Regions from separate parts of the Anoxybacillus sp. ST70 genome, predicted to be linked through region 2. Evidence: a T-box and tRNA genes for the amino acid it is inferred to sense, from the RefSeq annotation. Region 2 holds a T-box; the other holds one or more tRNA genes.
The links. A T-box is a leader RNA that pairs with one kind of tRNA and senses whether it is charged. The one in region 2 lies ahead of serS (serine--tRNA ligase), so its partner is inferred to be a tRNA-Ser.
Positions count from the first base shown of each region.

Region 1: it has a tRNA-Ser gene. The T-box ahead of serS (serine--tRNA ligase) is inferred to sense a tRNA for this amino acid. The anticodon was not compared.

Region 1 is NZ_JAHZOF010000006.1:3,557-25,456, forward strand. Features, by position in the region: gene K1I43_RS09205 (ArsR/SmtB family transcription factor) at 1-111, opposite strand, end outside; gene K1I43_RS09210 (YrzI family small protein) at 319-459, opposite strand; gene K1I43_RS09215 (CobW family GTP-binding protein) at 910-1,830, shown strand; gene K1I43_RS09220 (ribonuclease H1 domain-containing protein) at 1,844-2,440, opposite strand; tRNA gene K1I43_RS09225 (tRNA-Ser) at 2,513-2,605, opposite strand; gene K1I43_RS09230 (MBL fold metallo-hydrolase) at 2,657-3,616, opposite strand; gene K1I43_RS09235 (NUDIX hydrolase) at 3,619-4,251, opposite strand; gene K1I43_RS09240 (ABC transporter permease) at 4,251-5,231, opposite strand; gene K1I43_RS09245 (ABC transporter ATP-binding protein) at 5,224-6,135, opposite strand; gene K1I43_RS09250 (SGNH/GDSL hydrolase family protein) at 6,135-6,926, opposite strand; gene glnA (type I glutamate--ammonia ligase) at 7,026-8,387, opposite strand; gene K1I43_RS09260 (cold-shock protein) at 8,659-8,859, opposite strand; gene K1I43_RS09265 (thioredoxin family protein) at 9,049-9,609, opposite strand; gene K1I43_RS09270 (U32 family peptidase) at 9,692-12,157, opposite strand; gene K1I43_RS09275 (DUF6449 domain-containing protein) at 12,259-14,166, opposite strand; gene K1I43_RS09280 (ABC transporter ATP-binding protein) at 14,141-15,040, opposite strand; gene K1I43_RS15940 (GntR family transcriptional regulator) at 15,027-15,422, opposite strand; gene K1I43_RS09290 (nitrous oxide reductase accessory protein NosL) at 15,535-16,203, opposite strand; gene K1I43_RS09295 (DUF6501 family protein) at 16,306-16,515, opposite strand; gene K1I43_RS09300 (hypothetical protein) at 16,530-16,733, opposite strand; gene ilvA (threonine ammonia-lyase) at 16,846-18,054, opposite strand; gene K1I43_RS09310 (manganese catalase family protein) at 18,221-19,117, opposite strand; gene K1I43_RS09315 (YuzF family protein) at 19,135-19,341, opposite strand; gene K1I43_RS09320 (two-component system sensor histidine kinase NtrB) at 19,511-20,764, shown strand; gene K1I43_RS09325 (alanine/glycine:cation symporter family protein) at 20,789-21,900, opposite strand, start outside.
Region 2 is NZ_JAHZOF010000021.1:1,134-12,663, forward strand. Features, by position in the region: gene guaB (IMP dehydrogenase) at 1-1,261, shown strand, start outside; gene K1I43_RS15070 (D-alanyl-D-alanine carboxypeptidase family protein) at 1,402-2,679, shown strand; gene pdxS (pyridoxal 5'-phosphate synthase lyase subunit PdxS) at 2,892-3,776, shown strand; gene pdxT (pyridoxal 5'-phosphate synthase glutaminase subunit PdxT) at 3,795-4,373, shown strand; T-box leader at 4,430-4,645, shown strand; gene serS (serine--tRNA ligase) at 4,695-5,969, shown strand; tRNA gene K1I43_RS15090 (tRNA-Ser) at 6,049-6,141, shown strand; gene K1I43_RS15095 (deoxynucleoside kinase) at 6,274-6,942, opposite strand; gene K1I43_RS15100 (deoxynucleoside kinase) at 6,939-7,577, opposite strand; gene tadA (tRNA adenosine(34) deaminase TadA) at 7,710-8,183, shown strand; RNA gene ffs (signal recognition particle sRNA large type) at 8,273-8,537, shown strand; gene dnaX (DNA polymerase III subunit gamma/tau) at 8,647-10,326, shown strand; gene K1I43_RS15120 (YbaB/EbfC family nucleoid-associated protein) at 10,343-10,666, shown strand; gene recR (recombination mediator RecR) at 10,676-11,272, shown strand; gene K1I43_RS15130 (YaaL family protein) at 11,272-11,493, shown strand.

The DNA.
Region 1 (21,900 bases), on a different contig from region 2:
GTCAACAAGCTCACATACACAGCAGTCTGTTTCGTTCAATATACTGATAATCATCAGTCTAGTCTTATCGCCTAGTAACTTTAACATATTTGCAACTTCTTCGTGATACATATACCTCCCTCCTTCATCCGTTAATCATTATATAATCATATACTTATATGAACAAGTAAAGATTTTGTAAAGAAAAAAGAGCTGATCTATAAGAGATCAACTCTTGTCGCGTAAAACTAATCGTCATCTACCGTCCAAGTCACATTTGTTTTCGAGCGTTGTTGTTTCATTTTTCATTCCCCCTTCAACATGTGTTTGTTTTCCAAATTAAAACAATTGGTACATTGAACATTTTCGATCCATCATCTCTTCTTCAAGTTGATGAATGAGCTGTTCTTGCTTTATTTCTTCAGCCGTCCATATTCGTCGTTGAATAGAAATCGTTAAGAAAAATAAATGAAACTTCATCGCTTGCTCACCTCCTTTCAATAAAAAATCCGCAAGAGAAGATCCCTTTGCGGACTGAAAATAAAAGCCGCAAGGAACAGTACCTTCCTTGCGGCATGTGAGCGCTTATGAAAAGATCAATGATCTTCACACGGGAAGGTTGGACCAGTCTTTCTTTGTTCGATTGTGCAATATGCTACTGTCATTGTCGTCATGGTCCTTCCCTCCTTTTCAAATGATTGGATATAGTAAATTATATACATGATAAGATAAGTTTGTAAATAGATGATAAAAATTTTTCCAAAAAGATTACAAAGATATGTATATGAAAGAAAACAAAAGGTATGCAAGGACAGATGCATCATTTTTTCTCTTTTAAGCAAATTGCCCATCGATGCACGATATATTTTTCTTGTGCTATGCATTACTTTTGACTATGATCAAAAAAGAACATGTAGAAAGGAGAACTTTATGAAACATACAGACATATACATCTTATCTGGATTTCTCGGAAGTGGTAAAACGACATTATTAAAGCGACTACTACAAAATGAAAACGAGCGTGGACGGAAAGTGGCTGTGGTAATGAATGAAATCGGTCAAGTATCTATTGATTCGCATGCCGTTTTAGAAGATGCTGTGTTAAGCGAATTATTAAGCGGCTGTGTATGTTGCACCATTCAAGATCAATTTGAAGTAGAGCTTTATTCCCTCCTTCAAAAACATGAGTTAGATGTCATTTATATTGAAACGACAGGGGTAGCACATCCTGTTGAAGTACTCGATGCGTGTATGTCGCCATTGTTTGCTGGTCGCATTCAAATGGGGGGGATTATTACGACAATCGACGCAACACGTTGGATGAATCGTCAACAACTCTCCATTCCCCTGCAAATGTTGTTAAAAGAACAAGTTCGTCACGCGGATGTATTAATTGTCAATAAGACAGATATATTACGTCCGGATGAACAAGCGAAATTATCGTTTGAATTACAAACGATCAACAGCGAGGCGCGCACAATTTTCACAACGTTTTCTAATGTGCGAATGGAAGATATTCATTTGTTATCGAAGCGGATGAGAAACGAGCATGAGCGAATGAATATCGAAAGACTACGCATTCAAACATACGTACATACATTTACAAGTCCAATTGATTTAGACGTGTTCGAACACTGGGTACGACAACTTCCTGATACTATTTACCGCATGAAAGGATTTTTACGCTTTACTCATACAAGTGGAGTTTATTCCTTTCAGTATGCATACGGCACACCGCTTTATATGAAAGAGGAAATGAATGTCCCGTTACATTTTGTCATGATCGGTGAACAATTGGATAAACAAAAATTAAAACAACAACTCGATGACATGCAAAAAGGAGAAGGTTAATATCCCTCTCCTTTTACTTTCGTCCAAAGTCTGCTTTAATTTCTCCCCATTGCTCGGTTTCCCATTTCATAATTTCATTTGTATAATGGTGCGTGCGCAGCCACGCTTCAGCACGTTCAACAAGTTGCCAGACACGTTCTGTTTCAGCGTTGCGAACGAGCGTTGTATTTGCTTTTTTTCCTTTTACCCATTTTATAGCTGTTGCCGAATCAGAATAAATCGGCAAACTTTTGTTTTGTTGTTGTAACCATGCTAATGCGTGGACAATGGCTAAAAACTCCCCAATGTTATTTGTTCCGATCATCGGTCCAACATGAAACAACTCTTTCCCTGTTTTCGTATGTACTCCTCGATACTCCATCCATCCTGGATTTCCGCTACATGCCGCATCTACGCAAATACTTTCCTCTACATAGTTCGTTGCAAGCACTTTATTTTTTTTCGTTCGGTTTACAAACGGACCAGACGCAAATGCTTGTTCTGCTTCTTCTTTCGATGAAAATGAGCGATATTTTGCCCCTGGAACGCCAATGACGTACGGTTTACACTCGTCCCAAGAAGAAAAAATGCCTGTTTTCGTCCCTTCCCAAACGACATAATATTTTTTCAAATTGTCACATCCTCGCAATTGAAATAAAGAAACAAAGTTGAAGATTACAAAGAAGGAATAAAAGAGGAGATATGGCGGAGGAGGGGGGATTCGAACCCCCGCGGGCTTTGACACCCCTATCGGTTTTCGAGACCGACCCCTTCAGCCGGACTTGGGTACTCCTCCGTATCAGTGGGGTGCCAAAGAAATTATAGCGAAAACATGATTTTTCGTCAATTACCTTTTTTGTTTCTCCATATAGTCAACAAGACCCATTGCACACACTTGTAAATCGAGTTGAAGTATTTTATATACATCAGCATCATCAGGTACTTGCTGTTTGCGCAAAAATGTTTGGATATGATCAAATAAACGATTGGAAACAGCCTCTGTTTTTTCTGTAAACGATTGATTCATTTGCTCATTTACAATCTCATGACCGATTTGTACAAAGAGCGGTAACCAGTAATGAAGTTGATCCCAAACTACTTGTGTATGTGTTGACATACCAAAATGACCAAAATATATTCGCTCTGGACGCAACGTCATAAATCTTTCAATCGATGCGCGCATCGCCTCGGGATCAAATTGATTTGGCGATGTAGACGGCAGGTATAACTCTACACCATACGAAAGCAATTGAGGATAAAAGACACCGGCTGTATCGCCTGTAAAAATGCCGTTACTTTTTTGATCATAAATAGAGAAATGGTGATTTGCATGCCCTGGTGTATGAAGAAACGTTAATGTACGATTTTTTCCGATTTGTAACGTTTCCCCATCTTCTTTTACAATTAATCGCTCTTCAGGAATGGGAACAATCGGGTCAAATAAAGCATCAAACGATTCACCATAAACGGCTTTTGCCCCTTCAATGAGACGAGATGGATCGACCAAATGGCGCATCCCCTTTGGATGAACAAATACGCGAGCATTTGGACAATGTTTTAATAATAATCCAGCTCCACCAGCATGATCTAAATGAATATGTGTAACGATAATATTTTTTACATCGTGTAAATCAATAGAGAGTGCCTCTAGTCCTTTAAGTAAATGCGGGATAGACGGGCTCGCACTTGTTTCAATAATTGTCACTTCTTCTTCATGAAAAACATACGCTCCTGTTCGTTGGGCAGTTTGTAGATCATATAAATCAATAAGTGAAATGCCAAATCCTAAATCAACAGGTTGTCCCATACTTATTCTCCCCTCGTCTGTTCAATAAGTCTAGCGAAATGATAAACAATTTTTGCGGTTAATCCCCAAATGACTTTGTCTTTGTAGTAATAAAAATGTTCTTCTATTTGCCTTGGTCGCCAATTATACTGTCTTCCTCCAGGAATATCGTCAAATGGAAAATCGTCTTCAGGCTTTGGTTCGAATTGAACACGATATATTTGTGGCTTCGTTTCAATAAAAAAAGATAACGGGACGGTAAATACATCTTCCACTTCTTTTTTATTAATTTGCATGTGTGCGTTATTCACAAATGCAACAAACGGATAAATGACCATCCCAAATGGTGAAAGCACATAATCAAGTGGAACGACATGTGTAATATGTTCTGTTTCAATCCCCAACTCTTCACATGTTTCCCGAATGGCTGTTTCTTGTGGATTTTGATCACACGGATCCATTTTTCCACCCGGAAAACAAATTTCACCGGGCTGTCGACGCAATTGAAATGAACGTACTTCAAATAAAACAAACACGTCATCGTGTTGACGGATAAGTGGAAGAAGAACAGCATATGTAGCAAATTTGTCGAAATCCATAATTGTTGGTGTTCGGTGTCGTAATGCATCCATTGCCGTATAAATCATTTTTTCCATTAGTAAACATCCCTTTTCGTAAATACGTAAAACGAAACGATTAGTGCACCAAGCGCCCAAATGGCGAGTACAGTCATTGAAAAAGAAAGTGTCATCCCATCAATCGGTGGCGCCATTCCACTAATGTAACTTGTGAGTCGTAAATTTACCATAAACAAATATTTTGCAGACTCCCACGATGATACCATACTTGATAAAATTGCACCTGAAATAAGAGCAGCTAGCATAATTCCCATCACTGCGGCTGTACTACGTATTAACACGGATAACATAAACGTAAGTGTACCGACGACGAGCGAAACAAAAAAAGCGAGCCCGAATTCAATAAGCAAGTATTTCCATTGGGCAATAAGATGAACAGTTGTTGTATTTAATTCTTCGCCTTGAATCGAAAATCCTGTTAAAAGCGGCAAATTCCATCCACCATATCCAAATACAATGCCAGAGATAGCGTATGATAATAGAGCGACAGAAAATACGATAAACGACGTAGATAAAATCAACGCTATATATTTGCTCATTAAAACTTTCCATCGTTTCACTGGACGTGTCAACAGCAGCTTGATTGTTCCGCCGCTTGCTTCTGACGAAACGAGATCAGCTGCAATGACCATAACGAGAAGCGGTAAAAATAACTCAATGGAGTTTTCAATAAACATGCGCATAAATGTTGGAGCACCGGGTGCCATTGGATTAATATTGTTGTCTAAATAATATTGTTGTTGCTGTAAACGGATTTTAAGAAACTTTTTCCACTCCTCAGAAATTCCTGTTGAGTTTAAGCGGTTTTGTGTGTCGATGATTTGTTGTTGTAGCTGTGTACGCCAATCTGTCGTTCCGATCCGTTCTCGAATCGTTTCGATTTGTTTAAATTGCGCGTATGTAAATAAGCTAACAAGAACAGCAACGATCGCTGCGATAATAAACAAGCGTTTTTTACGAACAATTTTTAACATTTCATTGTATACAAGATTAATCAATCGTTTCCCCTCCCGTTAATTCAATAAATAAGTCTTCTAGTGTTGGAAGTTTGCGTTCAATTCCACTGACATATACTCCTGCTTCAATTAAACGAGCATTGCAACGCGCAATCGTTTCGTTTGATTCATACATTGTCACGAGCGCTCCATCTTTTTCACCAAGCACAGTCGTTTCATTTTGTAGTATTTGTTTTGCTTTATCTACCGGATCAACGCTCCAATATGTCCGAGCTTGTTCTTGTAGCAAATGTTCGACCGTATCAATACGAATAATCTCTCCTTTAGACATAATCGCCACACGGTCACACATGAGTTGTATTTCACTCAATAAATGCGATGAGACGAGCACACTTAACTGTTCTTTTTCAGCAAGCGAGCGAATAAACTGTCTCATTTCACGAATGCCGACAGGATCTAAACCGTTTGTTGGTTCGTCTAAAATAAGCACCGTCGGTTTTCCAAGTAGCGCTTGCGCAATACCGAGGCGTTGACGCATGCCGAGCGAATACGTACGAACAAGATCATGGATCCGATTTTGTAGACCGACGAGTTCAACCACTTCTTGAATGCGATGAGCTGTAATTCCTGGAACCATTCTTGCGAAGTGTTCAAGATTTTCCCAACCGCTTAAATACGGATAAAGTTCAGGGTTTTCAACGATACACCCTATATGTTGGATCGCTTTTGTAAATTGTTTTTGTAAATCATAGCCGCAAATTGAAATCGTTCCAGCTGTCGGTCGAATTAATCCGACGAGCATGCGAATAGTCGTTGTTTTTCCTGCGCCGTTTGGACCTAAGAAGCCGAACACTTCCCCTTTTTTTAACGAAAACGAAAGTCCTTTAATAATTTCTTTTTTTCCGATTGTTTTTCGTACATGTTGTACAACTAACGTTTCTTCCATTATTCTTCTCCTTTCGTTAACGTAATAAGTGAGGCAACACGTTCACCGATTCGTTTATATCCTTCTTTATTAGGATGAAATTTATCTGTATATAAATAGTCGTTTACTTGCAGTTCAAACAAGTCATATGTCGGCACACAAATAATGGATTGATAGTCGGCTGCTACTTCAGATGCTGCATAATTCCAACTACGTACAACGGCAGATGTTTCTTTCCCATTATCTAAATCATTGAACGGATTATATAAAGCAATATAAAATACGGGCGCATCGTTGTTTACTGTGCGAACAAGCTGAAAAATCGTACGTAGCTGCTGGACAAATTTCTCTTTTTCTTTTTCTAATTGCGTAGTGGATAAGTCTCTCAATGCTTCACCACCGCGAAATAAGTCGTTTCCTCCGATCGTCATTAAAATCATGTCAGCTGCTTTTAATTGCCGCTGCACTTCTTTTTGTTTCAGTTGGCTAATCAATTGCGCAGATCGTTGCCCTTTAATGGCTAAATTGGTGAATTGGACATGTTGATTTGTCCGTTTTTTTAGTTCATCTACAACATAGCCAACATATCCTTTTCCTGTCTCATCTCCCGTCCCGCGCGTTAATGAATCGCCAAGTGCGACAATGAAAAGCGCATCGTTTTTCTTTGTGTTTGCCGTTGTTTGCTTTGGTTGTTTTATTGAGGAGGCTTCGTAAAAAAATTGATCTTGAATAGTGACGATTAAACCGATCGTCCATAGCACTGTTGTTGCGGCACAAATCGTTACAATCATTCCGATGATTCGTTTAGACACAATACCACCCTTTCGTTATGTTCTATGTATCATCATAAACGATTTGTTGTTTAAACACATAATGAAAACATGCAAAAAAGCGAGCACAATCGCCCGCTTTTAAAATTTTGCTTGATAATGTTCAATCTCCCAAGCATGAACAGCTGTCCGATAGCTATCCCATTCGTTCTTTTTCATTGCGATATATTCGTTAAATACATGGTCACCTAATGTATGACGTCCAATCGTTCCGTTTTCTAATTCTTCAATCGCTTTCCCTAAACTACCTGGAAGGTTTTCAATACGAAGCTCTTTACGACGTTCATTCGTCATATGGAAAATATCTTCGTCGATTGGTGCTGGGCAAGTGAGCTCTTTTTCTACTCCATCAAGCCCTGCCTCAGCAATAACTGCAAATGCTAAATACGGATTGGCAGATGGATCTGGACAACGAAGCTCAACGCGTGTTGCCAATCCTCGTTTTGCAGGGATGCGAATTAATGCGGAGCGGTTCGATGCCGACCACGCAATATAACAAGGCGCTTCATATCCCGGGACGAGACGTTTATACGAGTTGACTAATGGATTCGTAATGGCTGCGAAACTTTTTACGTTGTGCAATAAACCGGCAATAAATTGATATGCCGTTTCAGATAATTGATTGTCATCCGCTGGATCAAAAAACGCATTTTCTCCATCTTTAAATAGCGAAATGTTTACGTGCATACCTGAACCGTTAATACCGAAAATCGGTTTTGGCATAAATGTGGCATGCAATCCGTATTTTTTAGCAATCGTTTTTACAACCCATTTATATGTTGTGGCATTGTCAGCGGAACTGAGCGCATCTGCATATTTAAAGTTAATTTCATGTTGACCTTCAGCCACTTCATGATGCGAAGCCTCAATCGTAAATCCCATTGCTTTTAATGCACGATAAATGTCTAAGCGAACTCGTTCCCCGAGATCTTTTGGTGATGGCTCAAAATAGCCGCCGTTATCTTGTGGTGTTGTTGTCGGATTCCCATTTTCATCCGTTTTAAACAAGAAAAACTCTAATTCAGGGCCAACGGAGATCGTATATCCTTTTTGTTTCGCTCGTTCAACTGTTTTTTTCAATACGTTACGTGGATCGCCGTCAAATAACGTTCCGTCTGGATTCATCACAGAGCAAAGAAAACGTGCTTCTGCATACCCCTCTTCTACTGTCCATGGTAGTACTGCAAATGTTTGTAAATCAGGGAGTAAATATAAGTCTGAGCGATTGATTGGGGAAAAACCTTTAATAGAAGATCCATCAAACATTATTTTTCCTTCTACTACATCATCTAGTTGTTCTGCTGTCACTGTGACGTGCTTTAAAACACCTTCAAGATCAACAAATTGTAAATGTAATAGTTCCACATGTTTTTGTTTGATGATTTCTTTAATTTGTTCAAGCGTCGAAGTGTTTGTTTGTTCAGAGACGAGAAGTTCACTCATGTTACATTACCTCACATTCTTATGTATAGTTTTATAACATGAGTTTATTATATGGAATCATTCATCATTTTTCAATAGTTTTTTTATCAAATTTTCTGTATTTTTATTTAAAAAAATACACGCTCATCAAGAGCGTGTTGAACAAACAAAAACGACGGAAACCCTACCTCTCTTCCGTCCTTGCAGCTCCGAAGCTGCGCCAGTGAGAATTTGTTTCGTTGCATATAAAAACGGGATCTCACGAAAAGCGAGACCCCGTACGTTTGACTATTTATGCTTTTTGGACGTTTGCCGCTTGCGGCCCACGGTTGCCATTCACGATGTCAAATGTTACTTTTTCGCCTTCTTCCAACGTTTTGAATCCAGTACCTTGGATCGCTGTGAAGTGAACGAATACGTCTGTACCTCCGTCCGTCTCAATGAATCCAAAACCTTTTTCTGCGTTAAACCATTTTACTTTACCTGTGTTCATGTGAAATTCCTCCAAAACAATTTTAAAAATTGACCACCGTTTCATTACTCATAAAACAAAAGCTACACTTTCGCCAAGTCCTTATAAGATGAACCTGACAAAGGTGCAGCTTATAACGATCATTGATATAACGAACGAAATGGTACTTCTTAAGTATATAGGCTTGAAATAAAAATGTCAAATGTTTTTTTATTTTTCTTTCCATTTGATGCTGCAACCGATGCTTGGCTTCTGTTCTTTCGGAACAGGTTTCCCTAAAAGCAATGCATCTAAAGCGGTACGAACAGAAGATCCAGTAACTGGGATTCCGTTACTTGGTCGTGAATCATCGAGTTGACCACGGTAAACACATTGTAATGCACCGTTGAATATGTAAAAGTCTGGCGTGCATGCAGCTTGATATGCTTTTGCTACTTCTTGTGTTTCGTCAAATAAATACGGAAACGGATATCCAAACTGTTCGGCTACCTCTTTCATTTTTTCTGGCGAATCATCTGGATATTTTTCTACATCATTTGAGTTAATGGCAATAAATGAAATCCCTTTTGGTTGATAATCGTTGGCGAGACGGACAAGCTCCTCTTGAACATGTTTAACAAATGGGCAATGATTGCAAATGAACATGATTACTGTTGCAATATCCGATTTGACGTCTTCTAATCGAACGATTTGTCCGTTGATCACGTTGACAAGTTCAAACGATGGAGCTTTCTCTCCTAGTGGAAACATATTTGATTCAACAGCTGGCATACAAATCACCCTTTCTTTTTTCGTTCATTTACTATTATAGCAAAATGTACAAATAACAAAAAATAAGCGAGCTTGAGCCCGCTTATTTTTTGATTAGCTGTCCTCGTGTAACGCCGAGTTGATTAATGGCTTTTAATGTGCGCCATACGCTTGTTCCGCTCCGTTCGCCTTCGAGCGCTTCGCGATATAATGTGATGACTTCTTCTACTTTTTTCGCTGACTCTTCCAAAAACTCGACACGATACGAGCGAACACCAAGGGATAAAAAGTGTGGAATATATTCTGCCCCAGATTGTTCAATGGCATTGTACACTGTATTTCGGCAGCCGATATCCACACGAACAGGATGAAGCATGTCAATACGGTCACGCAACGATACGCGATGTTTTTCACATGGTCGTCCGCAGTTCGTAAAATCGGTTCCTTCACTTAAAAATGTACAGTATACACAATGTTCAGTGTGAAACATCGGTAAATGTTGATGAATAACAATTTCCATATGTTCTGTTGGTGCTGCTTCAAGTAAATCAATCATTTGTTGAATATTTAAATCGTATGAAGGAGTAATCCGATCGAGCCCTCGAGATAAAAACAACTGTGCAGCTAGATGATTTGAGATGTTAAGCGAAAAATCTCCAATTAACGTTTGTTCTATTGATTGATCCGTATAATACTGCACCGCTCCTAAACTACGAACTAAAATGGCATCTGGTTCAGCTTTTAAAATCCCTCTTAAAATTCCATTTTCCCCAGGCATATGAATGCGCGTGGTAGCTAAAGCGATCGGTTTGTTTGTTGCTCGTGCAATCTGCACAGCTTTCGGATAATCGGTTGTAAATTCGAAATCCGCATACACCATTTCTACATCTGTATCACATGCCGCTTCGACTTGTTCGAGCGTACGACAAAGCGCCATTAAAGAAGGGTTCTCTGCTCGTTGTTTTTGTCGATAAGAAGATGTTAAATCAACGGCTTGCTTGATGTATAGCCGCGGACGTTGTCGCTTTTCAATAAGCTGTTCAACGGCTTGTCTTCTTATTCGGTTTAATTCTTTAACCGGAAGAATAACATTACCTGTGATATGCATATAAACGTCTTGTAATTCAAAAATTGTTCCGCCTAATCTCCCGAATTGCTCTTTTATAAAATCTAATGTGAGCGGACGCTTTTGCGCAACATCTAACATTTGCTCTGATTGAACGATTACTTCATTTCCTGTCGTTTCATCGCGCCAAGTTGAAATGAGCGGTTTTCCTGTTTCACCGTACACATGCACAGTTAGAGGAAACAACTGATATGGCCGCTCGGTTTCAAATGTTTTACGCAAACGACGATCAAGCTCTTGATCGCTCGTTTTCCAAATGCGATCTCCGACACGCACGCGCGTTAAATTGACGTCATGTCGACCAGGGACAATTTCAACAAGACCTTTTTCCACTTCCCCCTCCACTTTTTTCCCGTGTTTTCGTAAATCGTATACGCGGCCGCCTTCTTCTTTTTCTTCTGGACGGCCTGCATCAAATACGATGCCATCCCCACGTTTTAATGGGGCTTGCAGTTCACATAAAACACCGTCTTTTAATACTTTTTTGACCGTTCCAAGAAATACACCACGGCTTTTCGGGAATGTTCCATCAACAAGCTGTTTGTTGTTTGTTCCTTTTAAAAAGCCATGTGTAAATCCTCGACTAAAGCTTTGTTGTAGCTCACGTATTTCTTCTGTTGAAGGAGTATAATGGCGTCCTGCTAAATATTCATCAATAGCTTTTCGGTATTTGCTGACAACATTCGCTACATATTCTGGTGACTTTAATCGCCCTTCGATTTTAAACGTACTTACTCCTGCTTCAATGAGTTCTGGAACGAGATCAAGAGCAGCTAAATCTTTTGGCGAAAGTAAATAAGCCACGTTTCCCATTTCTTTTTGCTCGCCATCAACGATTAAATCGTATGGAAGACGACAAGCTTGAGCGCATTCTCCGCGATTCGCTGAACGCCCACCCCACATTTCTGACGTTAAACATTGCCCGGAATATGATACACAAAGTGCTCCGTGAACAAATACCTCTAAAGGAACGTTCGTTTTCTCAGCAATTTTTTGAATATGTGTTAAATTATTTTCACGACCAAGTACAACGACTTCTAAATGGTAAGGCTTTAGAAATTCAACAGCTTCTGGAGATGTAACGGTCATTTGTGTTGATCCGTGAATCGGAAAATCAGGCGACAAATCGCGGATGAGTTTCACAAGTCCTAAATCTTGGACGATCAGTGCATCTACTCCTGCATCTATACATGCTTCAACGAGCTGTTTTGCTTCTTCTAGCTCATTTTCAAACACTAAAATATTAAAAGTAACATATCCACGAACATTGTATTTATGCAAATAAGCCATCACATCTTTTAATTCTTCCATACGAAAGTTTTTCGCCCGTACACGTGCATTATATTTATCCACACCAAAATAAACGGCGTCTGCTCCATTGGCAACAGCGGCACGAAGACAATCCCAATCTCCCGCTGGCGCTAACAGTTCAATTTTTCTCACAGCTAGTCAACCTCTCTATTTTTTATCATGAACAACAATATATTACCGAATATCCTCCTCGTTTGCCAACAAAGAAAAAAAGACCTGAACGTACAGGTCTTTTAATGAACAAATGGAGGAACAAAATCTTTTGAAAACGCTTGAATGTCAATACGACCATTTTTATAGTAAATACCTAAAATATAATCTCCTTCTCTCCAAGTAGCCATTTGTAAGCATTGTTCAATCTTTTCTTTATCGTGAATGACCATTGTTGCTTTTTCTCTCTCAATCATTTCAGGTGTCCAGTCATACTGTGGAACTTGTTTTGTGTTTTTAATAATTTTGATTTCAGCAATATCATCAGCTGTCACTCTCGCTTGTTGTAATAAACCGCGATCTTGTAGCCATTGTTCAATCAGATGGTACGATTTTCTCCATTCTATTCCTTGTTCTTCGTATTTTTCATACAAAATACTAATTGTACCCCAACTGCGATTTATTGTTGTTTCATCAAACGTTTCGTGTAAAAGTTGTTGTTGTAAGACTGCTAAAAATGATTCAATATCAGCACGATCTTGCAAGCGAACGACTTTATCTTCTGAACCAACTCTGATTTGTAAGACATCTTTAAAATTCGTCTTACGTAAAATCGGATAATGATTCTTTTTGAACTCAATGGAATTAAAAATCGGCTTATAAAATTGATTGTATAAATTCGTTGGAACAGTATATTCGCGAACGATTCGTTTTCCATTTTTTAAGTCATAGCCGATAACAACATTACGTCTATCGTTAACTGGATATGTTCGTTGTTCAATAAGGTGTTGATGAAATAAATAAATATTTCTAATATTTTCCTTTTCGTAGTAAAAGGCGTTTTCCTCGTCTATTTCATCGTTTTCCAAAAAGTATATGTGGTCACCGAAATATGCTCGTTCAATTTCGTTTAATGACGGTTGATACGTCTTATATCCAAATAGATCAAATGTAAATAATAAACCAACGATACTGATAAATACCACATATCCGATGTATTCTTTCCAACGACTAAATACACGCCACGTTTTTGCTAAAATCATGCGGGCGATGATGTAACCAAATAATGATGAAAATACGTATCCAAAAATCACCCAACTCATCTTTTGTTGCATCTGTCCAAAATATGCTCCACCGACAAGCATGACACAAAACGTGAAACCGTATGTAAATACCGGGCGGAGTGGGCGAAAGACAATCGCATCTGTTGCCATTTCAATATGTCGTTTTTTGTACAACCATACACTAAGTCCATAAAAAATAAAAGTCAGCACAGCATATATCAATATTTCGAGCGGTTGGATTCGTTCTGTCTCCCAATTTAGTGCTTGAATAAAAGGAATCATCTCATTCAAGCTAGAAGATAAATAATATTCGTATGCAAAGCCGTACAAAAAATATTTCAAATTAAATATAAGTAAAATAAATATTCCAGCAGGGAAGAAAAAGAGAATGTAAGCAAACATGCCTTGCAAAATGGACATGCCAGTAAGCATTCCGACAAACACAGCTCCAGAAAATAATAATAAATTCATCGCGACGGTACTAACAAACCAAATAGCTACATGTTTAAATGAATATAAAGGAACCGGAAGGAACGGCTTCATGACGATTAAACATATTGCAACGATTGTGATGGGCACGATTAAAATAATCATTCCAACAACAATATGTTGAAGAAACAGCACCTCCCGTTTGATTGGCAGACTATGCATGTGGTCAGCTGATCGCTTCACTTGCATATAACGAAATAAAAAAATAGCGAGTAAAATAGGGAGTGTGAACATCAGGGCAAACTGAATGATACTTCCAATATCGAATATGCGCCCTGTTTGATGATGCATAAGCCAATCTTTGTTTTCGCTCATCATAAAAATATGAATAGGCAAAGCAAAAAGTAAACCGATGAAATAAATAAGTGAGACCCAACCGACGTTGCGAACAATTTGAGTAAATATTCCACGATTAAACAAGAATGTTTTCAATGGCATATCCTTGTTCCCCCATTTCATAAATAAATATTTCTTCTAACGTTAATGGTAATAAATCAAACAAAATTGGTTCATGCTTTTGAATATGTGCAATGATCTCTTCCTCTTTTCCACGAACAATACAAAGTAAAACGCTACCACGCTGTTCTTGATAAACAACATCCATGTGTTGAAAAAAAGAAGAAGGAGCTTGCCCATGAAATGCCACTTGGACTTTATGAATATTGGTTTTTAAATTATCTAGCTCTTTTTCAATGATGAACGAACCGTGGTGTAACATGCCAATACGGTCACATAAATCTTCTACTTCAAATAAGTTGTGCGAGGAAATAACAACAGTCATTTCCCGTTCCGCTACGTCCTGAAATAAAATGTTTTTCACTTTTTGTCTCATGACAGCATCTAGCCCATCAAGTGGTTCGTCTAAAATAAGCACATCAGGCATAGTAGAAAATGCTAACCAAAATGCAACTTGTCGCTGCATTCCTTTTGACATGCGGTGAATTTTTTTGTTTACGTCAATTGGGAATAGTTCTTGCATGTTGCGGAAACGTTCTTCGTTCCATTTTGGATATATATGACGATAAAAGTCAGCCATTTGTCGAATTGTTGTATGTGGGAAGAAATAGAGTGCATCAGGTAAAAAAATGATTCGTTCTTTTTGCTTGATGTTTTCGAAAATCGGCTCACCATCAATAGTAATCGTTCCTTTGTCTTGTTTATAAATACCTGCAATCATTTTCATCAGTGTTGTTTTTCCAGCACCATTTGATCCAAGTAATCCATAAATCGACCCTTTTGGGACGGAAAATGTCACATCTTTAATCGCCTCTAATTCTCCAAATCGCTTGCTTACATGATTAATTTGAATCAAGTTCCTCTCCTCCTCGCATCGTGCTTTGTGCACGTTCCACAATCGAAAAAATATGTTCTTTTTTTACCCCGATATAAAATGCTTCTTGACATAGTTTGAATATACTTTCTTCTAGCTGTTTTACTTTTTCATCGTAAATGGCCTTTTTTTTATTAGCGACAAAACTCCCTTTCCCGGGAATAGAGTAAATGTACCCTTCTCTTTCTAATTCTCGATATGCTTTTTGAATCGTATTTGGATTAATCGTTAATTGTTTCGCTAGCAAGCGAACAGACGGTAGTTGCTCATTTGGTTTTAACACATCATGAATGATCATTTCTTTCATTTTTTCTATAAGCTGTTCATAAATCGGTTTTCGGCTTCGTAAATCAAGATCAAACACATCGCCACCTCCTCCCTACCTGTGCTAACTGTAACAACTGTATTATATTAAATAATACAGTTGTTGTAAATAGTTTCTAAAAAAATTAAAAAGCCGCCCAAAAGGCAGCTTTTTAATTATGGCTGTGTCCATCGTTGTTCATATTTCCATCTTGATGACCATCTTGTTGCATATTGTCGCCATGACCGTGACCTTGTCCATCATTTTTATTTTGCATCATTTGTTTCTTTTTCATATAACGCTCATGAGCAACTTGATCAACATCTTCCCAAGATACAATCGTTGCATTCGGTTGTTCACTTACAAACTGTTCAGCATCTTCTTTCTTCGCAAAAAACGCATATCCATAGTTCATTGGTGTCTTAATGTCAGCTTTCACCACTGTCGCGTTTTGTAATTCAATCCATTCTAATGTGTTGTAATCGCGTACATATTTCTTTGCAGCTTCACCGTGATCGCGCTCATAGTTAAATAAACATCCGATGTCATCAAAAAACAAGACGTCACCGTTTTCTGTCGCAGATTTCGCTGTAAATTTGCCGAGTTCATGTTCTTTTGGATATACTTTCATGTTACAAAACACACATACAGTGTTTTCATCAGGTTCAGCCATTGCTGCTTTCGCAAATACATCTTCTTCATTTGACTGTTCCTTGTTTTGTTCTGTTTGTTTTTCCTCTGCTTGTTTTGTTTCTTCTTTCTTTTCCTCCGCTTGATTGTTGTTACATCCTGCTAGAGCGAAGAAAAGTGCAGCGATTAACAGTACGATCCATTTTTTCATTACTAACGATCCCCCTCATTTTCATTCAATCCGTAAGCTAGTATAGTACATAATTGTGAAATTTATTTGAGAAGGTTGTGTAGAAAATGAAAAAAAGCGGCATTACACCGCTTTTTCTGTAAAATAATGCTTATAATATCCCCCAACTTTTCCACGGTTATCAATAATAAAATAAAAATCATCCGTTTCATTTTTCACTTCATACTCTTTTCCAGGTGTTAATACGTTATGTACAATGTATTTTTCAGCATTTGTATGGTTGCACACAACCGTTTTTATCGTTGGTCTTTCATGCCAGTTTAAATGAATCATCATTGATTCCTCCTTCAAGATCCTTTATATTTATTTAAAAATTTAGCAAGTTCATGTAGCGCTTGTAATACCGCAAAATGTTTATCGTTTCCGCTCGCTTGCGCTGTCGCCACATCTTTAAACTTAGCATGCGCTTCGTATGATCCATTTTTTTTATATACATCTACTCGCACAGGTCCTCTTGGATGCGGAACGATAAAAAACTCTATTTGCTTCATTTATTCTCCCCACCTTTAGTGACAATCATTTATTTAATTTAATAATAGTAAAAAATAAATCAGTTTAAAAGCATTGTTTTACGCAAAGGAAGAAAATTTACAAATTACATGTTTAGTCTAGTCGGCGGATCATGTATCCAGATTCGATCAATACACGCTGAATTTGATCAATATGCTCGCTATTTTTTGTTTCAAGGGAAAATCGAATTTCTGCTTGCCCTGGAAGAACATTTGTGCCCATTCGTTGATGATCAATGGACATGACGTTCGCTTCTAAATCTGCGATAATTCGCAACAATTTATTTAACTGCCCTGGTTTGTCAGAAATGACTGTCGAAAATGTGACGAATCGTCCTGATTCAACGAGCCCTCGTTCAATAATTCTTGAAATGAGTGTGACATCGACATTTCCACCACTTAAAATGGCTACAACATTTTTTCCTTCAAGTGGGATTTTTTTATACAATAAGGCTGCTAGTGAGCAAGCCGCAGACCCTTCAACAAGCAATTTATTTCGCTCGAGCAAATATAACATCGTCCGTGAAATATCTGTTTCTTCTACGCAAACAATATCATCAACATATTTTTGTATGTATGAAAAAGTTAAATCTCCAATTCGTTTCACAGCAATGCCGTCCGCAATCGTATTGGATGGCGTAATGACAATCGGTTGATTATGTTGTTTAGCTGCTGTTGTGCTCGCGCAAGCAGCAGATTCCACGCCGTATACACGAATAGCTGGATTTTTTTGTTTCATCGCAATCGCTATACCAGCTAGCAATCCCCCACCTCCAACCGGGCAAATCACTGCGTCAATATCGTCTAGTTGTTCAAATAATTCTAGCCCGATTGTTCCTTGTCCAGCAATGACAGCTGGATCGTCAAAAGGATGAACAAACGTCGCTCCTGTTTTTTGTTGGAGGTTTCTGGCGTATTCTAACGACTCATCAAACACATCCCCATATAAAATCACATTTGCGCCGTAACTTTGTGTCGCTTGAATTTTACTTAATGGTGCCCCTTTAGGCATGACAATTGTGCATGGAATACCGATCATTCTACTTGAATAAGCTACCCCTTGTGCATGATTACCGGCTGAAGCAGCGATAACTCCCCGGCTTTTTTCTTCATCACTTAACAACATAATTTTGTTGTAAGATCCGCGTACTTTAAATGAACCTGTTTTCTGTAAATTTTCTAACTTCATGTATACACGATTATTCGATAAACGACTAAATGTTTGTGAAAATTCAAGGGGGGTTTTATGAACGACCGCTTTCATTCGTTGTTGAGCTTCTTGAATATGTTGTAGCGTAATCAATGGTTTTCATCCTCCTTTGTGTCCTTTTTATTATATTTGATTTGAAGAGGTGCAAGCAATTGTCTCTTGTTTCTTTCTCTTTTTTGTTTTACATTGATTATTTAGAACATAGTTTTATTATAAAAATGAACCCAAAAAAAATGCTATGCGCATAGCATAGCTTATTTTACAAACCGGCTGATTTTTGAAGGCGCTTAGCAATTTCAAGAAAGTCCTCGTATGAAATGCCGGGGGCAAATGTTTCCTCCACTGCTTCTAAATCTGGAATCGGTGCACCTGATGGCGTCCCTTGAATGACCTCGAGTTGTCCTCCATCAAGCGGATGTGTTCCTTTCCAAATTTGTTTAACATCTTGAAAATCATGTTCGCTAAACGTATATAGTCTTCTATGCCACCCTTGCGCCTCGTACTTTTTTGCCGCATCAAATTTATCGTTACTTAAATTCGGAATCGGCAACATTTTTGTGACATCCACCCCTGTAACAATTTGAAGTGCTTTGGCATAAGCGATGACGTGCACACCTCCTCGGACAAGTAAATAGCCGATCATTTCTCGTGCGACTGGATGATCGGTCATCTCATATACTCTCATTTTATGTGTACGTGCTCCACACTCTAAAAAGAAATTGTGCAATAAATCTAACACTAAATTTCCACTATTGAACACGTAGTCACCTGACCACGATTTTCCCATCGAATCTCCAGGCAATGCTGTTTGTGCCGTTGCAATAAAATGATACGTATTTCGTTGATCTACCCCGTTTTGCATGGGTGTAATATCAGGAGCGCCTTCATGTGTGGTTCCTGTTAAGCATAAGTTTATAGCTGTTGTAACGAGCTCGACATGACCTAATTCTTCTGCGGTAATACTTGCAACTAAATCGTAAAAAGGCTTCAATTTTTTCTTTTCCCGAAAATTGAATGACTGAAACAAGTAATTGTTTAACGTTGACATTTCTCCAAATTTTCCACCGAGTAACTCTTGAACGGCCGCTGCTGCATTAGCGTCTGCATACGTAGATTTTGGCAACTCAATTTGAAGCTTGTTTATTCTTGTAAACATTGAGTCCCCTCCTTTTTTTATTTCGGCATAATCCAAACGATTTGCTGAATGCGGACAAAAAAGAGGGTGTCGTTACTTTTTAATACAATATGATCAGGCTTCACATCTTGAATAATGCCTTGCACATTTCCGCGCACCGTTTCAATGATGACTTCTTTTCCTCTAATCGTTTGCAAGGTTTGATAAACATAAGGATCGATGAAAGACATAAACTGAGGTGTCATTTTCCTTCCTCCTTCTCGTTTATTCTTTCCCATCTTATTCTCATATCTTGTTGTTTATCACATTTTTCATTTAGAACATAGTTTTATAAAATTTTATTTACATACTAGCCGAGCCGTTCATTTTGCGTTAAACTTCAACATAGGAATAGTGAAATAAGGAGTTAGAAGGATGGAAAGTCATGAACAACTAAAGCAAAAAATAAATGAGCTTGAAGAAGAAATACGCTTATATAAACGCTTTGTGGAACACATTTCTTTTCCGTTTTCATACGTTGATTACGAACTTGGAAAAATAATAAAAAAAGAAAGAAATATTCCTTCCCCAACGGTTGAAACAATAGAGAAGGAAAAAAACAAAACATCTATTTTGCAATGGAATATTGATTTGCAAAAAGACTATCCATTTGAACAAGTGGAACAGTTTTTATCACCTATTTTTGATCTTGTTTCTCACCATATCGTTTTCGTGGATGCTGAAGGAAAAATTACATTATGTAATTTACAGGCAGCAAACGATGTCGGGGTAAATCGCGATGAAATGATCGGTAAACATATTCGCGAATTGTTAAACATTCCTGATGAACAAATTATGACGTTAAAAACGTTGCGGACAAAGCAACCTCTTTACAATTGTGAAGTGCTCGATCGATATTATGGCATCATTAATACGCGCATTTTATATAACGAAGATGGGTCAATTAAACGCGTAATTAGTATGTTTCAATCGCTAAATCAAATAAAAGAAGCAGAAAAACTGGCGATCGCCGGCCGGATTGCGGCAGGGATTGCCCACGAAATTCGAAATCCTTTAACGACAGTACGAGGATATTTACAGTTTTTAAAAGAACAACTGCCTAAACATATCGTTACTCTCATTGATCAACTTCTCATCCCAGAACTTGATCGAGCAAATGATATTATTACAGATTTTTTAAACGTTGCAAAACCAAGTGAAGTAAAAGCAGAATGGATTGGAATAAACGAATTTATTCGACATGATTTAGATCTTTTGTTACGAAGTGAAGCGCTTCTTCATAACGTAGAGCTTTCGTATCATTTAGATGAAAAACTACAACGATACGTTGTTAACATTGACAAAAATCAACTATTGCAAGTGTTTATTAACTTATTTCGCAATGCGATTGAAGCAAAAACGGAAAAATCGTTACGGGTAGACATTGAAACGAAATTGCACAATAATCTCGTTCAAATTTATGTGCGCGATAATGGGCCTGGTATCCCTTCTACCATTATTCATCACGTTTTCGATCCGTTTTTTTCGACAAAGCCGACGGGAACAGGTCTTGGTTTATCTTTGTCACGAAAAATTATTGAATTGCATAAAGGCTCGATGCGTGTTCAAAGCGAATTCGGGAATGGTTCATGTTTTATAATTGAATTACCCGCTTATTTAAAAAAATGAGGCTGCTTGATTGCAGCCTCATTTTTACGCCTCTTTTTTCCATTCTGTTTGTTTTTCTTTCCAACATTGCACTTGATGATCTACACCAATATTCCGTGCATAAAATACCGGATTTTTTCCTTGTTTTCGTTGCGTAATATAGTCTTGTAATGCCGCGAAAGCGACTCGACCAAGTAAGAAAATCGAAACTAAGTTCACGATAACCATAAACGCCATAAATAAATCCGCTAAGTCCCAAACAATTTGGATGCTCGATACAGAGCCCCAAATGACCATCGCTAATACCGCAAGTCGATATACGAGCAATGATGCTTTGCTTGAGCGAATAAATTCAATATTTGTTTCGCCGTAATAATAGTTTCCGATAATTGAACTATATGCAAATAAAAATACACTGACTGCAACAAATCCTTTTGCCCATTCACCAATATGCGTACTCAATGCCGTTTGTGTTAAAGTAATTCCATCAAGCCCTTCTTTCATATAATCGCCTGATAGTAAAATCATAAATGCTGTCGCACTACAAACAACTAACGTATCAACAAATACACCTAATGTTTGAATGAGACCTTGTTTTACTGGATGGGAAACTTCTGCTGTCGCTGCCGCGTTCGGGGCACTACCCATTCCAGCTTCATTCGAGAATAATCCGCGCTTAATTCCCATCATGATGGCCGCGCCAAATCCTCCACCAACTGCTTGTTCAATACCAAATGCATTTTTAAAAATTAGAGAAAATACTGCTGGCAACTCCGTCATGTTCGTTAAAACAACATAAAACGCAATCAATAAATACAAACTCGCCATCACTGGAACGATAATAGATGATGCCTTCGCTACACGATGCACACCACCAAAAATGATAAAGGCAGTTAAAATAGTAAGTACAATACCGATCACTGTACGGTCCATTTGGAACGCATGCTCAAATGCAAATGTAATCGTATTCGCTTGAACAGAGTTAAATACAAGACCGAATGAGAACGTAATTAAAATAGCAAACAGTATACCGAGCCAACGTTTTTTCAATCCTTGCTCAATATAATATGCCGGACCGCCACGATAACCGTTTCCATCTTTCACTTTATAAATTTGGGCAAGTGTGCTTTCCACAAAACTTGATGCCCCACCAATTA
Region 2 (11,530 bases):
AGGAATTATTCATAAAAACATGTCAATTGAACAACAGGCGGAACAAGTCGATAAAGTAAAACGTTCTGAAAGCGGTGTAATTACGGATCCTTTCTTTTTAACTCCTGAACATCAAGTATATGATGCGGAACATTTAATGAGTAAATATCGGATTTCAGGTGTTCCGATCGTCAACAATGCGGAAGAACAAAAGCTTGTTGGAATTATTACGAATCGCGATTTACGCTTTATTCAAGATTACTCAATGAAAATTTCTGATGTGATGACAAAAGAAAACTTAATTACTGCCCCTGTTGGAACAACATTAGAAGAAGCGGAAAAAATTTTACAAAAGTACAAAATTGAAAAACTCCCTCTCGTTGATGATCAAGGTGTGTTAAAGGGACTTATTACTATTAAAGATATTGAAAAAGTGATTGAATTTCCAAACGCAGCAAAAGACGCAAAAGGACGTCTTCTTGTTGGAGCGGCTGTTGGAGTTACTGCAGATACGATGTTGCGTGTGAAAAAACTTGTGGAAGCAAATGTCGATGTTATTGTAGTTGATACAGCGCATGGTCATTCTAAAGGTGTACTTGAGACGGTACGGAAAATTCGCGACACATATCCAACTTTAAATATTATCGCAGGAAATGTCGCGACAGCAGAGGCGACGCGCGACTTAATTGAAGCAGGAGCGAACATTATTAAAGTTGGCATTGGTCCGGGATCCATCTGTACGACACGGGTTGTCGCAGGTGTCGGCGTACCACAAATTACAGCGATTTATGACTGTGCAACAGAAGCGCGAAAATACGGTGTAGCTATTATTGCTGATGGAGGAATTAAATATTCTGGTGATATTGTAAAAGCTTTAGCAGCTGGTGGACATGCTGTTATGCTTGGCAGCTTGCTTGCAGGAGTGTCTGAAAGCCCTGGAGAAACGGAAATTTACCAAGGTAGACGATTTAAAGTATATCGCGGGATGGGCTCAGTGGGAGCGATGGAGAGAGGAAGTAAAGATCGTTACTTCCAAGAAGATAATAAAAAATTTGTTCCAGAAGGTATTGAAGGACGAGTACCTTATAAAGGACCGCTTGCCGATACGATTTATCAACTTGTTGGGGGATTGCGTGCAGGAATGGGTTACTGTGGCACGAAAAACTTAGAAGAATTGCGAGAAAAAACGCAATTTGTGCGCATGACTGGAGCAGGATTAAGAGAAAGTCACCCTCACGATGTTCAAATTACGAAAGAAGCTCCAAACTACTCATTCATGTAATAACAACTAGACAGAGGTGGAAGATTCCTCTGTCTATTTTTTTTTACAAGAGTATGTTAAAATAACGGTTATGTAAAACAGAGTTGGAGGGTTTGAGCGTGAAAACATGGTACAAGAGCTTCATCATTTCCATTGCAGCAATGTTCTTATTTATGGTGACTTTACCGCAAAATATAAAAGCGGAAGAAGACGTACTAAATATTGAAGCAGATGCCGCTATTCTTGTTGAAGCGGAGACGGGGAAGATTTTATATCAAAAAAACATTGATGCGGTTTTAGGAATTGCTAGTATGACAAAAATGATGACGGAATACTTGTTGCTAGAGGCTATTCATGAAGGGCGCGTAAAATGGGATCAAGAATATGCAGTAAGTGAGTATGTATATCAAATTTCCCAAAAGCGCGATTTATCGAATGTTCCGTTGAGAAAAGATGGGAAATATACAGTGCGTGAACTGTATGAAGCGATGGCGATTTACTCAGCAAACGGGGCGACAGTTGCTATTGCAGAAATTGTTGGTGGTTCGGAAACAAATTTCGTTAAAATGATGAATGAAAAAGCGAAAGAGTTGGGATTAAAAGATTACAAGTTTGTCAATGCAACAGGGTTAAATAACAAAGATTTAGGAGGATTGCACCCTGCAGGTAGCGGAGATAACGAAGAAAATGTGATGTCTGCTCGTGCTGTAGCGACATTAGCATATCATTTATATCATGAGTTCCCAGAAATTTTAGAAACAGCAAGTATTCCTCGTAAGTATTTCCGGGAAGGAACAGATGATCAAATTAAAATGGATAACTGGAACTGGATGCTTCCGGGACTTGTTGCAGCATACGAAGGTGTCGATGGGATTAAAACGGGATATACAGAATTTGCAGGATATTGCTTTACAGGTACAGCAGAGCGAAATGGCATGCGCTTTATTACCGTTGTGATGAATGCGAAAACGAATGGAAAAGGTACGCATTTGTCGCGCTTTGAACAGACGAGAAAAATGTTGGATTACGCATTTAGCAACTATACGGTGCAACAATTGTATCCAAAAGGTTATATTATAAAAAAACATAAAACAGTAGCAGTAAAGAAAGGAAAAGAAGAAGAAGTTGCGATTGCAACAAAACAACCATTGTCGCTTGTCATTAAGCGAGGGGAAGAAAAAAAATATAAGCCTGTTGTCGTCATTGAAAAAGAAACGTTAACAGCTCCTGTGAAAAAAGGACAAAAAGTAGGATATATGTACGTGAAATATGAAGGAACAGATTATGGTTACTTAACAAAAGAAAGAGAAAAGGTAGAGATCGTAACAAAGCGGGCTGTAGAAAAAGCAAATGGTTTCGTTTTGGCGATGCGGGCGATTGGTGAATTATTCAGTGATATTTGGAATGGTGCTTCACATGCGATTAAAGGATTATTTTAAAGCTCTCTTTTTAGAGGGCTTTAAAATTTTTATTGTGATTTTTAAAAAAATTGAGTTAAAATAAAAAAATGTAGTTAGTGTTTCTATACTTTTACCTAATAAAAACGTATGCTAGAATATGGATAGTGTACTGCAGTGATGAATAGTTGTCGCTGGGTTGATTTTTCAGTACAATATCACAATAACGATATACATAATGGGAGGAATGAACGGTGGCGGTTACAGGTACAGAACGTGTAAAACGCGGAATGGCGGAAATGCAAAAAGGTGGCGTCATTATGGACGTCGTGAACGCAGAACAAGCGAAAATTGCTGAAGCAGCAGGTGCAGTAGCTGTTATGGCTCTTGAGCGTGTTCCAGCGGATATTCGTGCAGCAGGTGGCGTTGCACGCATGGCTGACCCGACTGTAATTGAAGAAGTGATGAAAGCAGTATCGATTCCAGTCATGGCGAAGGCGCGTATCGGTCATTATGTTGAAGCGCGTGTATTAGAGGCGCTTGGTGTAGATTACATCGACGAGAGCGAAGTGTTGACGCCGGCAGATGAAGAATTTCATATTGATAAACGTCAATTTACTGTACCGTTCGTATGCGGTTGTCGTGATTTAGGTGAAGCGGCTCGTCGCATTGCTGAAGGGGCATCTATGCTTCGCACAAAAGGTGAACCGGGAACAGGAAATATTGTCGAAGCTGTTCGCCATATGCGAAAAGTAAATGCTCAAGTGCGTAAAGTTGTTAGCATGAGCGAAGATGAGTTAATGACAGAGGCAAAAAACTTAGGCGCACCATTTGAAGTGCTGTTAGAAATTAAACGTCTTGGCCGTCTTCCTGTCGTTAACTTTGCAGCAGGTGGTGTCGCAACACCAGCAGATGCCGCGTTAATGATGCATTTAGGTGCTGACGGTGTATTTGTCGGTTCAGGTATTTTTAAATCAGAAAACCCTGAAAAATATGCGCGTGCCATCGTTGAAGCGACAACTCATTTCGAAGATTATGAATTAATTGCTCATTTATCAAAAGGACTAGGTGGAGCGATGAAAGGGATTGATATTTCTTCGTTGCTTCCTGAACAACGGATGCAAGAACGTGGATGGTAATATAAAGGAGCAATGAACATGACGAAAATAGGGGTACTCGGATTGCAAGGAGCCGTACGTGAACACGTACGTTCAATTGAAGCGTGTGGTGCCGAAGCGGTAGTTATTAAAAAGGTGGAGCAACTAGCGCATATTGATGGCCTTATTATTCCAGGCGGAGAAAGTACGACGATGCGTCGTTTAATGGACAAATACGGGTTTATGGAACCGCTGAAGCAATTCGCGCGTGAAGGAAAGCCAATGTTTGGAACGTGTGCAGGCTTGATTATTTTAGCAAAAAAAATTGTTGGTTACGATGAACCACACCTTGGTTTAATGGATATTACAGTTGAACGCAACTCATTCGGACGCCAACGCGAAAGTTTTGAAGCATCTTTAACAATTAAAGGCGTTGCGGACGATTTTATTGGTGTATTTATTCGAGCTCCGCACATTGTTTCCGTAGGAGACGACGTTGATGTCCTTGCGACATATGAGGACCGTATTGTCGCGGCAAGACAAGGACAATTTTTAGGATGTTCGTTCCATCCAGAATTAACGGACGATCATCGCATGACACAATATTTTATAAACATGGTTAAAGAAGCGAAAGAATAAACAGGTTGCATTTTGTTTAAACTTATAGTACATTATTTCCAAGAAAATGATATAAAGAAAAAGCGATGACAGGAACTAGTAACAAGCCCTCTTCCTTTCAGAGAGCCGATGGCTGGTGTGAATCGGCAGGAATGACTTGTGAATCCATCCTGGAGCGAAATGCTGAACGCGTGAAGTTAGTAGGCATTTCCGGTGAGAACCGTTACATGTCTCGAGTGGAAGACACACGTCTTCAACTAGGGTGGCAACGCGGGAATACTCTCGTCCCTTTCTTTTGGGACGGGAGTTTTTTATTTCATAAATCAAAAAGGAGGAATGATGATGTTAGACTTAAAATTTTTACGTGCCAATTTTGAGGAAGTAAAACAAAAACTCCAGCATCGTGGCGAGGACTTAACGGATTTTGAACAATTCGAGCAGCTCGATCGTCGTCGCCGTGAATTAATTGCACAAGCGGAGGAATTGAAAAATAAGCGCAACGATGTGTCACAACAAATTGCCATCTTAAAGCGTGAGAAAAAAGACGCAGACCATCTGATTGCTGAAATGCGTGAAGTTGGCGATCGTATTAAAGTGCTTGATGATGAATTACGAGAAGTGGAACAACAGCTTGAGACGTTGCTTTTGTCAATTCCAAACGTTCCGCATGACTCTGTGCCGATTGGCGAATCAGAAGATGACAATGTAGAAATTCGTAAATGGGGAGAGCCACGTTCATTTTCTTTTGAACCGAAACCACATTGGGAAATTGCGGATCGGCTTGGAATTTTAGATTTTGAACGCGCAGCAAAAGTAACAGGAAGTCGATTTGTGTTTTATAAAGGCCTTGGAGCACGATTGGAACGTGCGTTAATTAACTTTATGTTAGACGTACATGTTGAACAGCACGGATATGAAGAAGTTTTACCACCGTACATTGTGAATCGAGCAAGCATGACAGGAACAGGGCAGCTTCCGAAGTTTGAGGAAGATGCGTTCCGGATCGAGAGTGAAGATTACTTTTTAATTCCAACAGCAGAAGTTCCTGTGACTAACTTACATCGCGATGAAATTTTATCAGCGGACGATTTGCCAATTAAATATGCTGCTTATAGCGCATGTTTCCGTTCAGAAGCGGGATCGGCAGGAAGAGATACGCGCGGATTAATTCGTCAGCATCAGTTTAACAAGGTAGAGCTTGTCAAATTTGTAAAACCGGAAGATTCTTATGAAGAACTCGAAAAGTTAACAAATGATGCGGAACGTATTTTACAATTATTAGGTTTGCCGTATCGTGTGATGAGTATGTGTACAGCTGATCTAGGCTTTACTGCAGCGAAAAAATATGACATTGAAGTATGGTTGCCAAGCTATGGTACGTATCGAGAAATTTCTTCTTGCAGCAATTTTGAAGCATTCCAAGCTCGCCGTGCAAACATTCGTTTCCGTCGAGACCCAAAAGCAAAGCCAGAACATGTGCATACGTTAAATGGATCTGGTTTAGCAATTGGACGAACAGTTGCAGCGATTTTGGAAAATTATCAACAAGAAGATGGAACTGTCGTTATTCCGGAAGTGCTTCGCCCATACATGGGAGGAAAAGAAGTCATTGCATAAGGGGAGAATGCCCTCCCCTTTTTTCATAAAAAGTGTTGACATAGGATAATGATTATGATAAATTAATACATGTCGATACGGAGGAGTACCCAAGTCTGGCTGAAGGGGTCGGTCTTGAAAACCGAGAGGCGTCGAAAGGCGCGCGGGGGTTCGAATCCCTCCTCCTCCGCCACCATTCGAATGTTCACAAAACCACAGCGCATAAAATGGAGATTGTTTATTGAATAATTCGTTACGATATGTAACGAATTTTTGTTTTATATAGGCAAAACGAAAGGATGCCCGAAATGAAGCGAGGGCATCCTTATTTTTTTAATTTGCGATATTGTTCAATCATGTAACCAATTTTTGCGACGATCGGCTCAATCGATTGGGCATCGCGAATAATATCGTATTCATTAATGTTAATGCGCAAAACAGGACAAGCATTAAAACTGTTGATCCATCTTTCATATCTTTCGTACATTTCTTTCCAATATTCAATTGGTGTTTGTTGTTCCATTGGGCGACCGCGTTCACGAATGCGTTTAATGATTTCCTCGAAACTTCCTTCTAAGTAAATAAGTAAATCAGGGTGTGGGAAATAAGGTGTCATGACCATCGCTTCAAATAAACTTGTATATGTTTCATAGTCGACTTTTGACATCGTCCCTTTTTCAAAATGCATTTTTGCAAAAATCCCAGTATCCTCGTAAATGGATCGATCTTGAACAAATCCTCCGCCATATTCGAAAATACGTTTTTGTTCTTTAAATCGTTCTGCAAGAAAATAAATTTGAAGATGGAAACTCCAACGTTTAAAATCAGCATAAAATTTATCTAAATAAGGGTTTGTGTCTACCTTTTCAAAAGAGGTGCGGAATTGAAGTGCATCAGCTAACGCTTTTGTCATCGTTGATTTTCCTACACCAACCGTTCCGGCAATGGTAATAACAGCATCGCTTGGAATATGATATTTTTCTCGTAAATTCATTGTTCTAAGCTCCTTTTAAGAACAGATTGCAGTTCGTTTAAAATGAAAAATCGGTCTTGGTCACGATGAACGAAATCGAGCTCATCTCCGTTAAACCGTAATACAGGAATGTGAGGGTGAGCTTGTTCAAATTGCTCCATTGCTTGTTCGTAAGCATGTGATAATTGTTGCAAATAGTTCGGATCAATATTTTTTTCAAATTCACGACCTCGCATCGCGATACGTTTGAGCAACGTGTGTAATGAAGCATGCAAATAAATGACGACATTTGGTTTTGGCATGTCGTTTGTTAAAATGTCATAAATTTGCACATATTTTTCGTATTGTTTTCCCTTTAACGTTTGTCTAGCAAAGATTAAGTTTTTGAAAATATGATAGTCAGCTACAACCGGTTTCCCATTGCTTAAAAACTTTTTTTCGACATCTTCTAGCTGTTTGTAACGATTGCATAGAAAAAACATCTCCGTTTGGAAGCTCCACTCTTCGATGTTTTCATAAAATTTACCTAAAAAAGGATTCTCATCAACAATTTCTTTTAACAATTCATATTGAAAATAGTCTGAAATGACCTTTGCTAATGATGTTTTTCCAACACCGATTGGACCTTCAACAGTAATAAAGGGCACGTGGGACATTGTGTAACCTCCTTCAGGTGAAACCGTCTGTGTAGACAGACAAAATTTATTTTAACATAAAACGATTAGTCTGTATGTTGCTTTTTTATTTTGATATACTTTATAGATGATAAAAGTACGGGAGTCTCAAAAATGAGAAATGATGAGTATTACATGCATTTAGCTATTGAAGAAGCAAAAAAGGCGGAGAATATCGGAGAAGTGCCAATTGGTGCAGTTGTTGTATACAACGATGAAGTGATTGCGCGAGCTCACAATTTGCGTGAACGAGATCAACGATCAATTGCACATGCGGAGCTTTTAGCTATCGATGAAGCGTGTCGAAAACTAGGTACGTGGCGATTAGAAGAAGCAACGCTGTATGTGACGTTAGAACCTTGTGCGATGTGTGCTGGAGCGATTGTTCTTTCCCGCATCAAGCGGGTTGTGTTTGGGGCGAGCGATCCGAAAGGAGGATGTGCGGGAACATTAATGAATTTATTGCAAGAGCCACGCTTTAATCATCAAGCGGAAGTTGTTAGCGGAGTATTAGCTGAACAATGTGGTGGAATGCTGAGCGAATTTTTTCGACGTTTACGTCAACAAAAAAAAGGAAGAAAAAAATAGAGCGAATTCCAATTAAATTCCATTGTGTAGTCATTGCAATTTATATGAAAAAGAGATATACTTATACTTGCGTTAGCGATAACGCATTGCCGTGCTAAGCGGGGAGGTAGCGGTGCCCTGTACTCGCAATCCGCTCTAGCGAGGCTGAATTCCTTCTTTAGGCTAGTTTGCTGTAGAGTCTGCCTAGAGTAAGTGGTGTTGACGTTTGGGTCCTGCGCAATGGGAATCCGTGAACCCTGTCAGGTCCGGAAGGAAGCAGCAGTAAGCGGACGCTCCCATGTGCCGCAGGGGTGCCTGAACTGAGCTAACTACTCTAGTAACGTCTATGGCAGCTAGTCGACAGAAGGTGCACGGCAATTTACATATTTCTGCACACAAGCACTTGCTCAAAAGGCAAGTGCTTTTTTCATATGTTTTTTAATGATATAATGAATGGGATATGAGCAAAGAGGAGGGCAGTTTCGTGAGTTATAAAGCTTTATATCGTGTTTTTCGACCGCAAAGTTTTAAGGATGTAGTCGGTCAAGAACACGTGACAAAAACGTTGCAAAATGCCCTGCTTCAACAAAAGATTTCACATGCATATTTATTTTCAGGTCCACGTGGGACAGGGAAAACGAGTATAGCTAAAATTTTTGCTAAAGCGGTAAACTGCGAGCATCGTCCAACAGCAGAGCCATGCAACGAATGTCCGACTTGTTTAGGCATTACGAACGGTTCGATTTCTGATGTGTTAGAGATTGACGCAGCATCAAATAACGGAGTGGATGAAATTCGCGACATTCGGGAGAAGGTGAAATTTGCCCCAACGTCGGCACCGTATAAAGTGTATATTATTGATGAAGTGCATATGTTATCCATCGGGGCGTTTAATGCGTTATTAAAAACGTTGGAAGAGCCTCCGAAACATGTGATTTTCATTTTAGCGACAACAGAACCACATAAAATTCCTTTAACAATCGTTTCGCGATGTCAACGATTTGATTTTCGACGCATTGAGTTAAAGTCAATTGTCTCTCGGTTAAAAACGGTTGTTGCAGAAGAAGGTATAGACGTAGAGGAAGAGGCACTATTTGCGATTGCACGTGCTGCTGATGGTGGGATGCGTGATGCGTTAAGTTTGCTCGATCAAGCCATTTCTTTTAGTGACAATCGTGTGTTACTGGAAGATGTGTTAGCGGTTACAGGTGCAGTTTCACAACGAAAAATTGCAGATTTAATTTACGCGATATACGAAAAAAAGACCGTTGAGGCGTTGCGTCTTTTTCAACATTTAATGGAACAAGGGAAAGACCCGAATCGTCTTGTCGAAGATTTAATTTACTATTATCGGGATATGCTTTTATATAAAGCGGCACCTCAACTAGAGGATGTGACGCATCGTGTGCTCGTTGATGAACGATTTCGTGAGCTTTCTGACATGATTCCAACATCGCTTATATATGAAGCGATCGATTTGTTAAGTAAAAGTCAACAAGATATGCGCCTAACGAACCATCCGCGCGTGCATATGGAAGTTGCGATTGTGAAGCTTTGTTATGAGGAGGAACGAGTAATCAAAACTTCGATTTCTCCGGCCTTAGAAGAGAAGGTGAAACAGTTAGAAGAACAATTAGCAAGGCTACAAGAGACAGGTGTAAAGCCCTCTGCTTCAGAAACAAGTGAATCGGTGAAAAAAACAGGGAAAAGTATTCGGACAGACTATAAAATACCGGTGGGGCGCATTCATGAAGTGCTTCGCCAAGCAACACATCAGCATTTATCTCTTATTAAAGGAAATTGGCCACATGTGCTTGAGACGTTAAAAAAGCAAAATAAAGTGTCACATGCGGCATTATTACAAGAGAGTGAACCTGTAGCAGCAAGTGGCGCAGCTTTTGTGTTAAAATTTAAATATGAAATTCATTGTAAGATGGTTGCTGATAATAGTAACTATGTTAAAGATAATTTAGAGCACGTATTATTTGAGTTAACGGGAAAGAAACTTGATACGATTCCTGTTCCTGAAAGTGAATGGCTTCAAATTCGAGAGCAGTTTATTCGCCAACAAACAAATGGGGATGAACAACATGAACAAGAAGATCCATTCATTTCAGAAGCGAAAAAGTGGTTTGGTGAAAACTTAATTGAAATTAAAGAATAATGGAGGAATGATGAAAATGATGCGTGGAATGGGAAATATGCAAAAAATGATGAAGCAAATGCAAAAAATGCAAAAAGATATGGAGAAAGCACAAGCAGAATTAGCAGAAAAAACAGTTGAAGGAACAGCAGGCGGTGGAATGGTTACCGTTATTGCCAATGGTCATAAACAAATTTTAGAAGTGAAAATTAAAGAGGAGGTTGTTGATCCAGAAGATATCGATATGTTGCAAGATTTAGTGCTCGCTGCAACGAATGATGCGTTAAAAAAGGTTGATGAGTTAACTGCACAAACAATGGGACAGTTTACAAAAGGATTGAATATACCAGGATTATTCTAGGAGGCTATTATGTACTACCCAGAGCCGATATCGAAATTAATCGACAGCTTCATGAAATTGCCAGGCATCGGGCCGAAGACGGCCGTCCGTCTGGCGTTTTTTGTGTTAAATATGAAAGAAGATGTAGTATTAGATTTTGCAAAAGCGCTTGTAAATGCAAAAAGAAATTTAACGTATTGTTCATCGTGTGGCCATATTACCGATAAAGATCCTTGTTATATTTGTGAGGACGACAAGCGAGATCGCTCGATCATTTGTGTTGTTCAAGACCCGAAAGACGTGATTGCTATGGAAAAAATGAAAGAATATAATGGGTTGTATCATGTGTTACATGGAGCGATTTCCCCTATGGAAGGAATTGGTCCTGAAGATATTAAAATTGCTGAATTGCTTAGACGTCTTCAAGATGAAACGGTTCAAGAAGTGATTTTGGCCACGAACCCGAATATTGAAGGGGAAGCGACAGCGATGTATATTTCCCGGCTATTAAAGCCAACAGGTGTTAAAATTACGCGCATTGCCCACGGATTGCCCGTTGGTGGTGATCTAGAATACGCCGATGAGGTGACATTATCTAAAGCTCTGGAAGGAAGAAGGGAACTATAGTGTTTTGGAAAAGAAAAGGGTGGCTGCGCAAACAATTTAACGACCAACTGATTGAACGATTACAACATTATCGGGATGAGTGGATGGATAAGAAACAATTAATAGAAAAAAGTGTTGAGCCTTCTGAAAAGGTCATATTTGATTTAAAAATTGCTGAAGCTAAGTATTTATTTCTTCTCCGAGAAGCTAAAAAACGAAAAGTATCGATTGGGAAGGGATGATACCTCTTCCCTTTTTATATAGGCTTGTCATACAGAA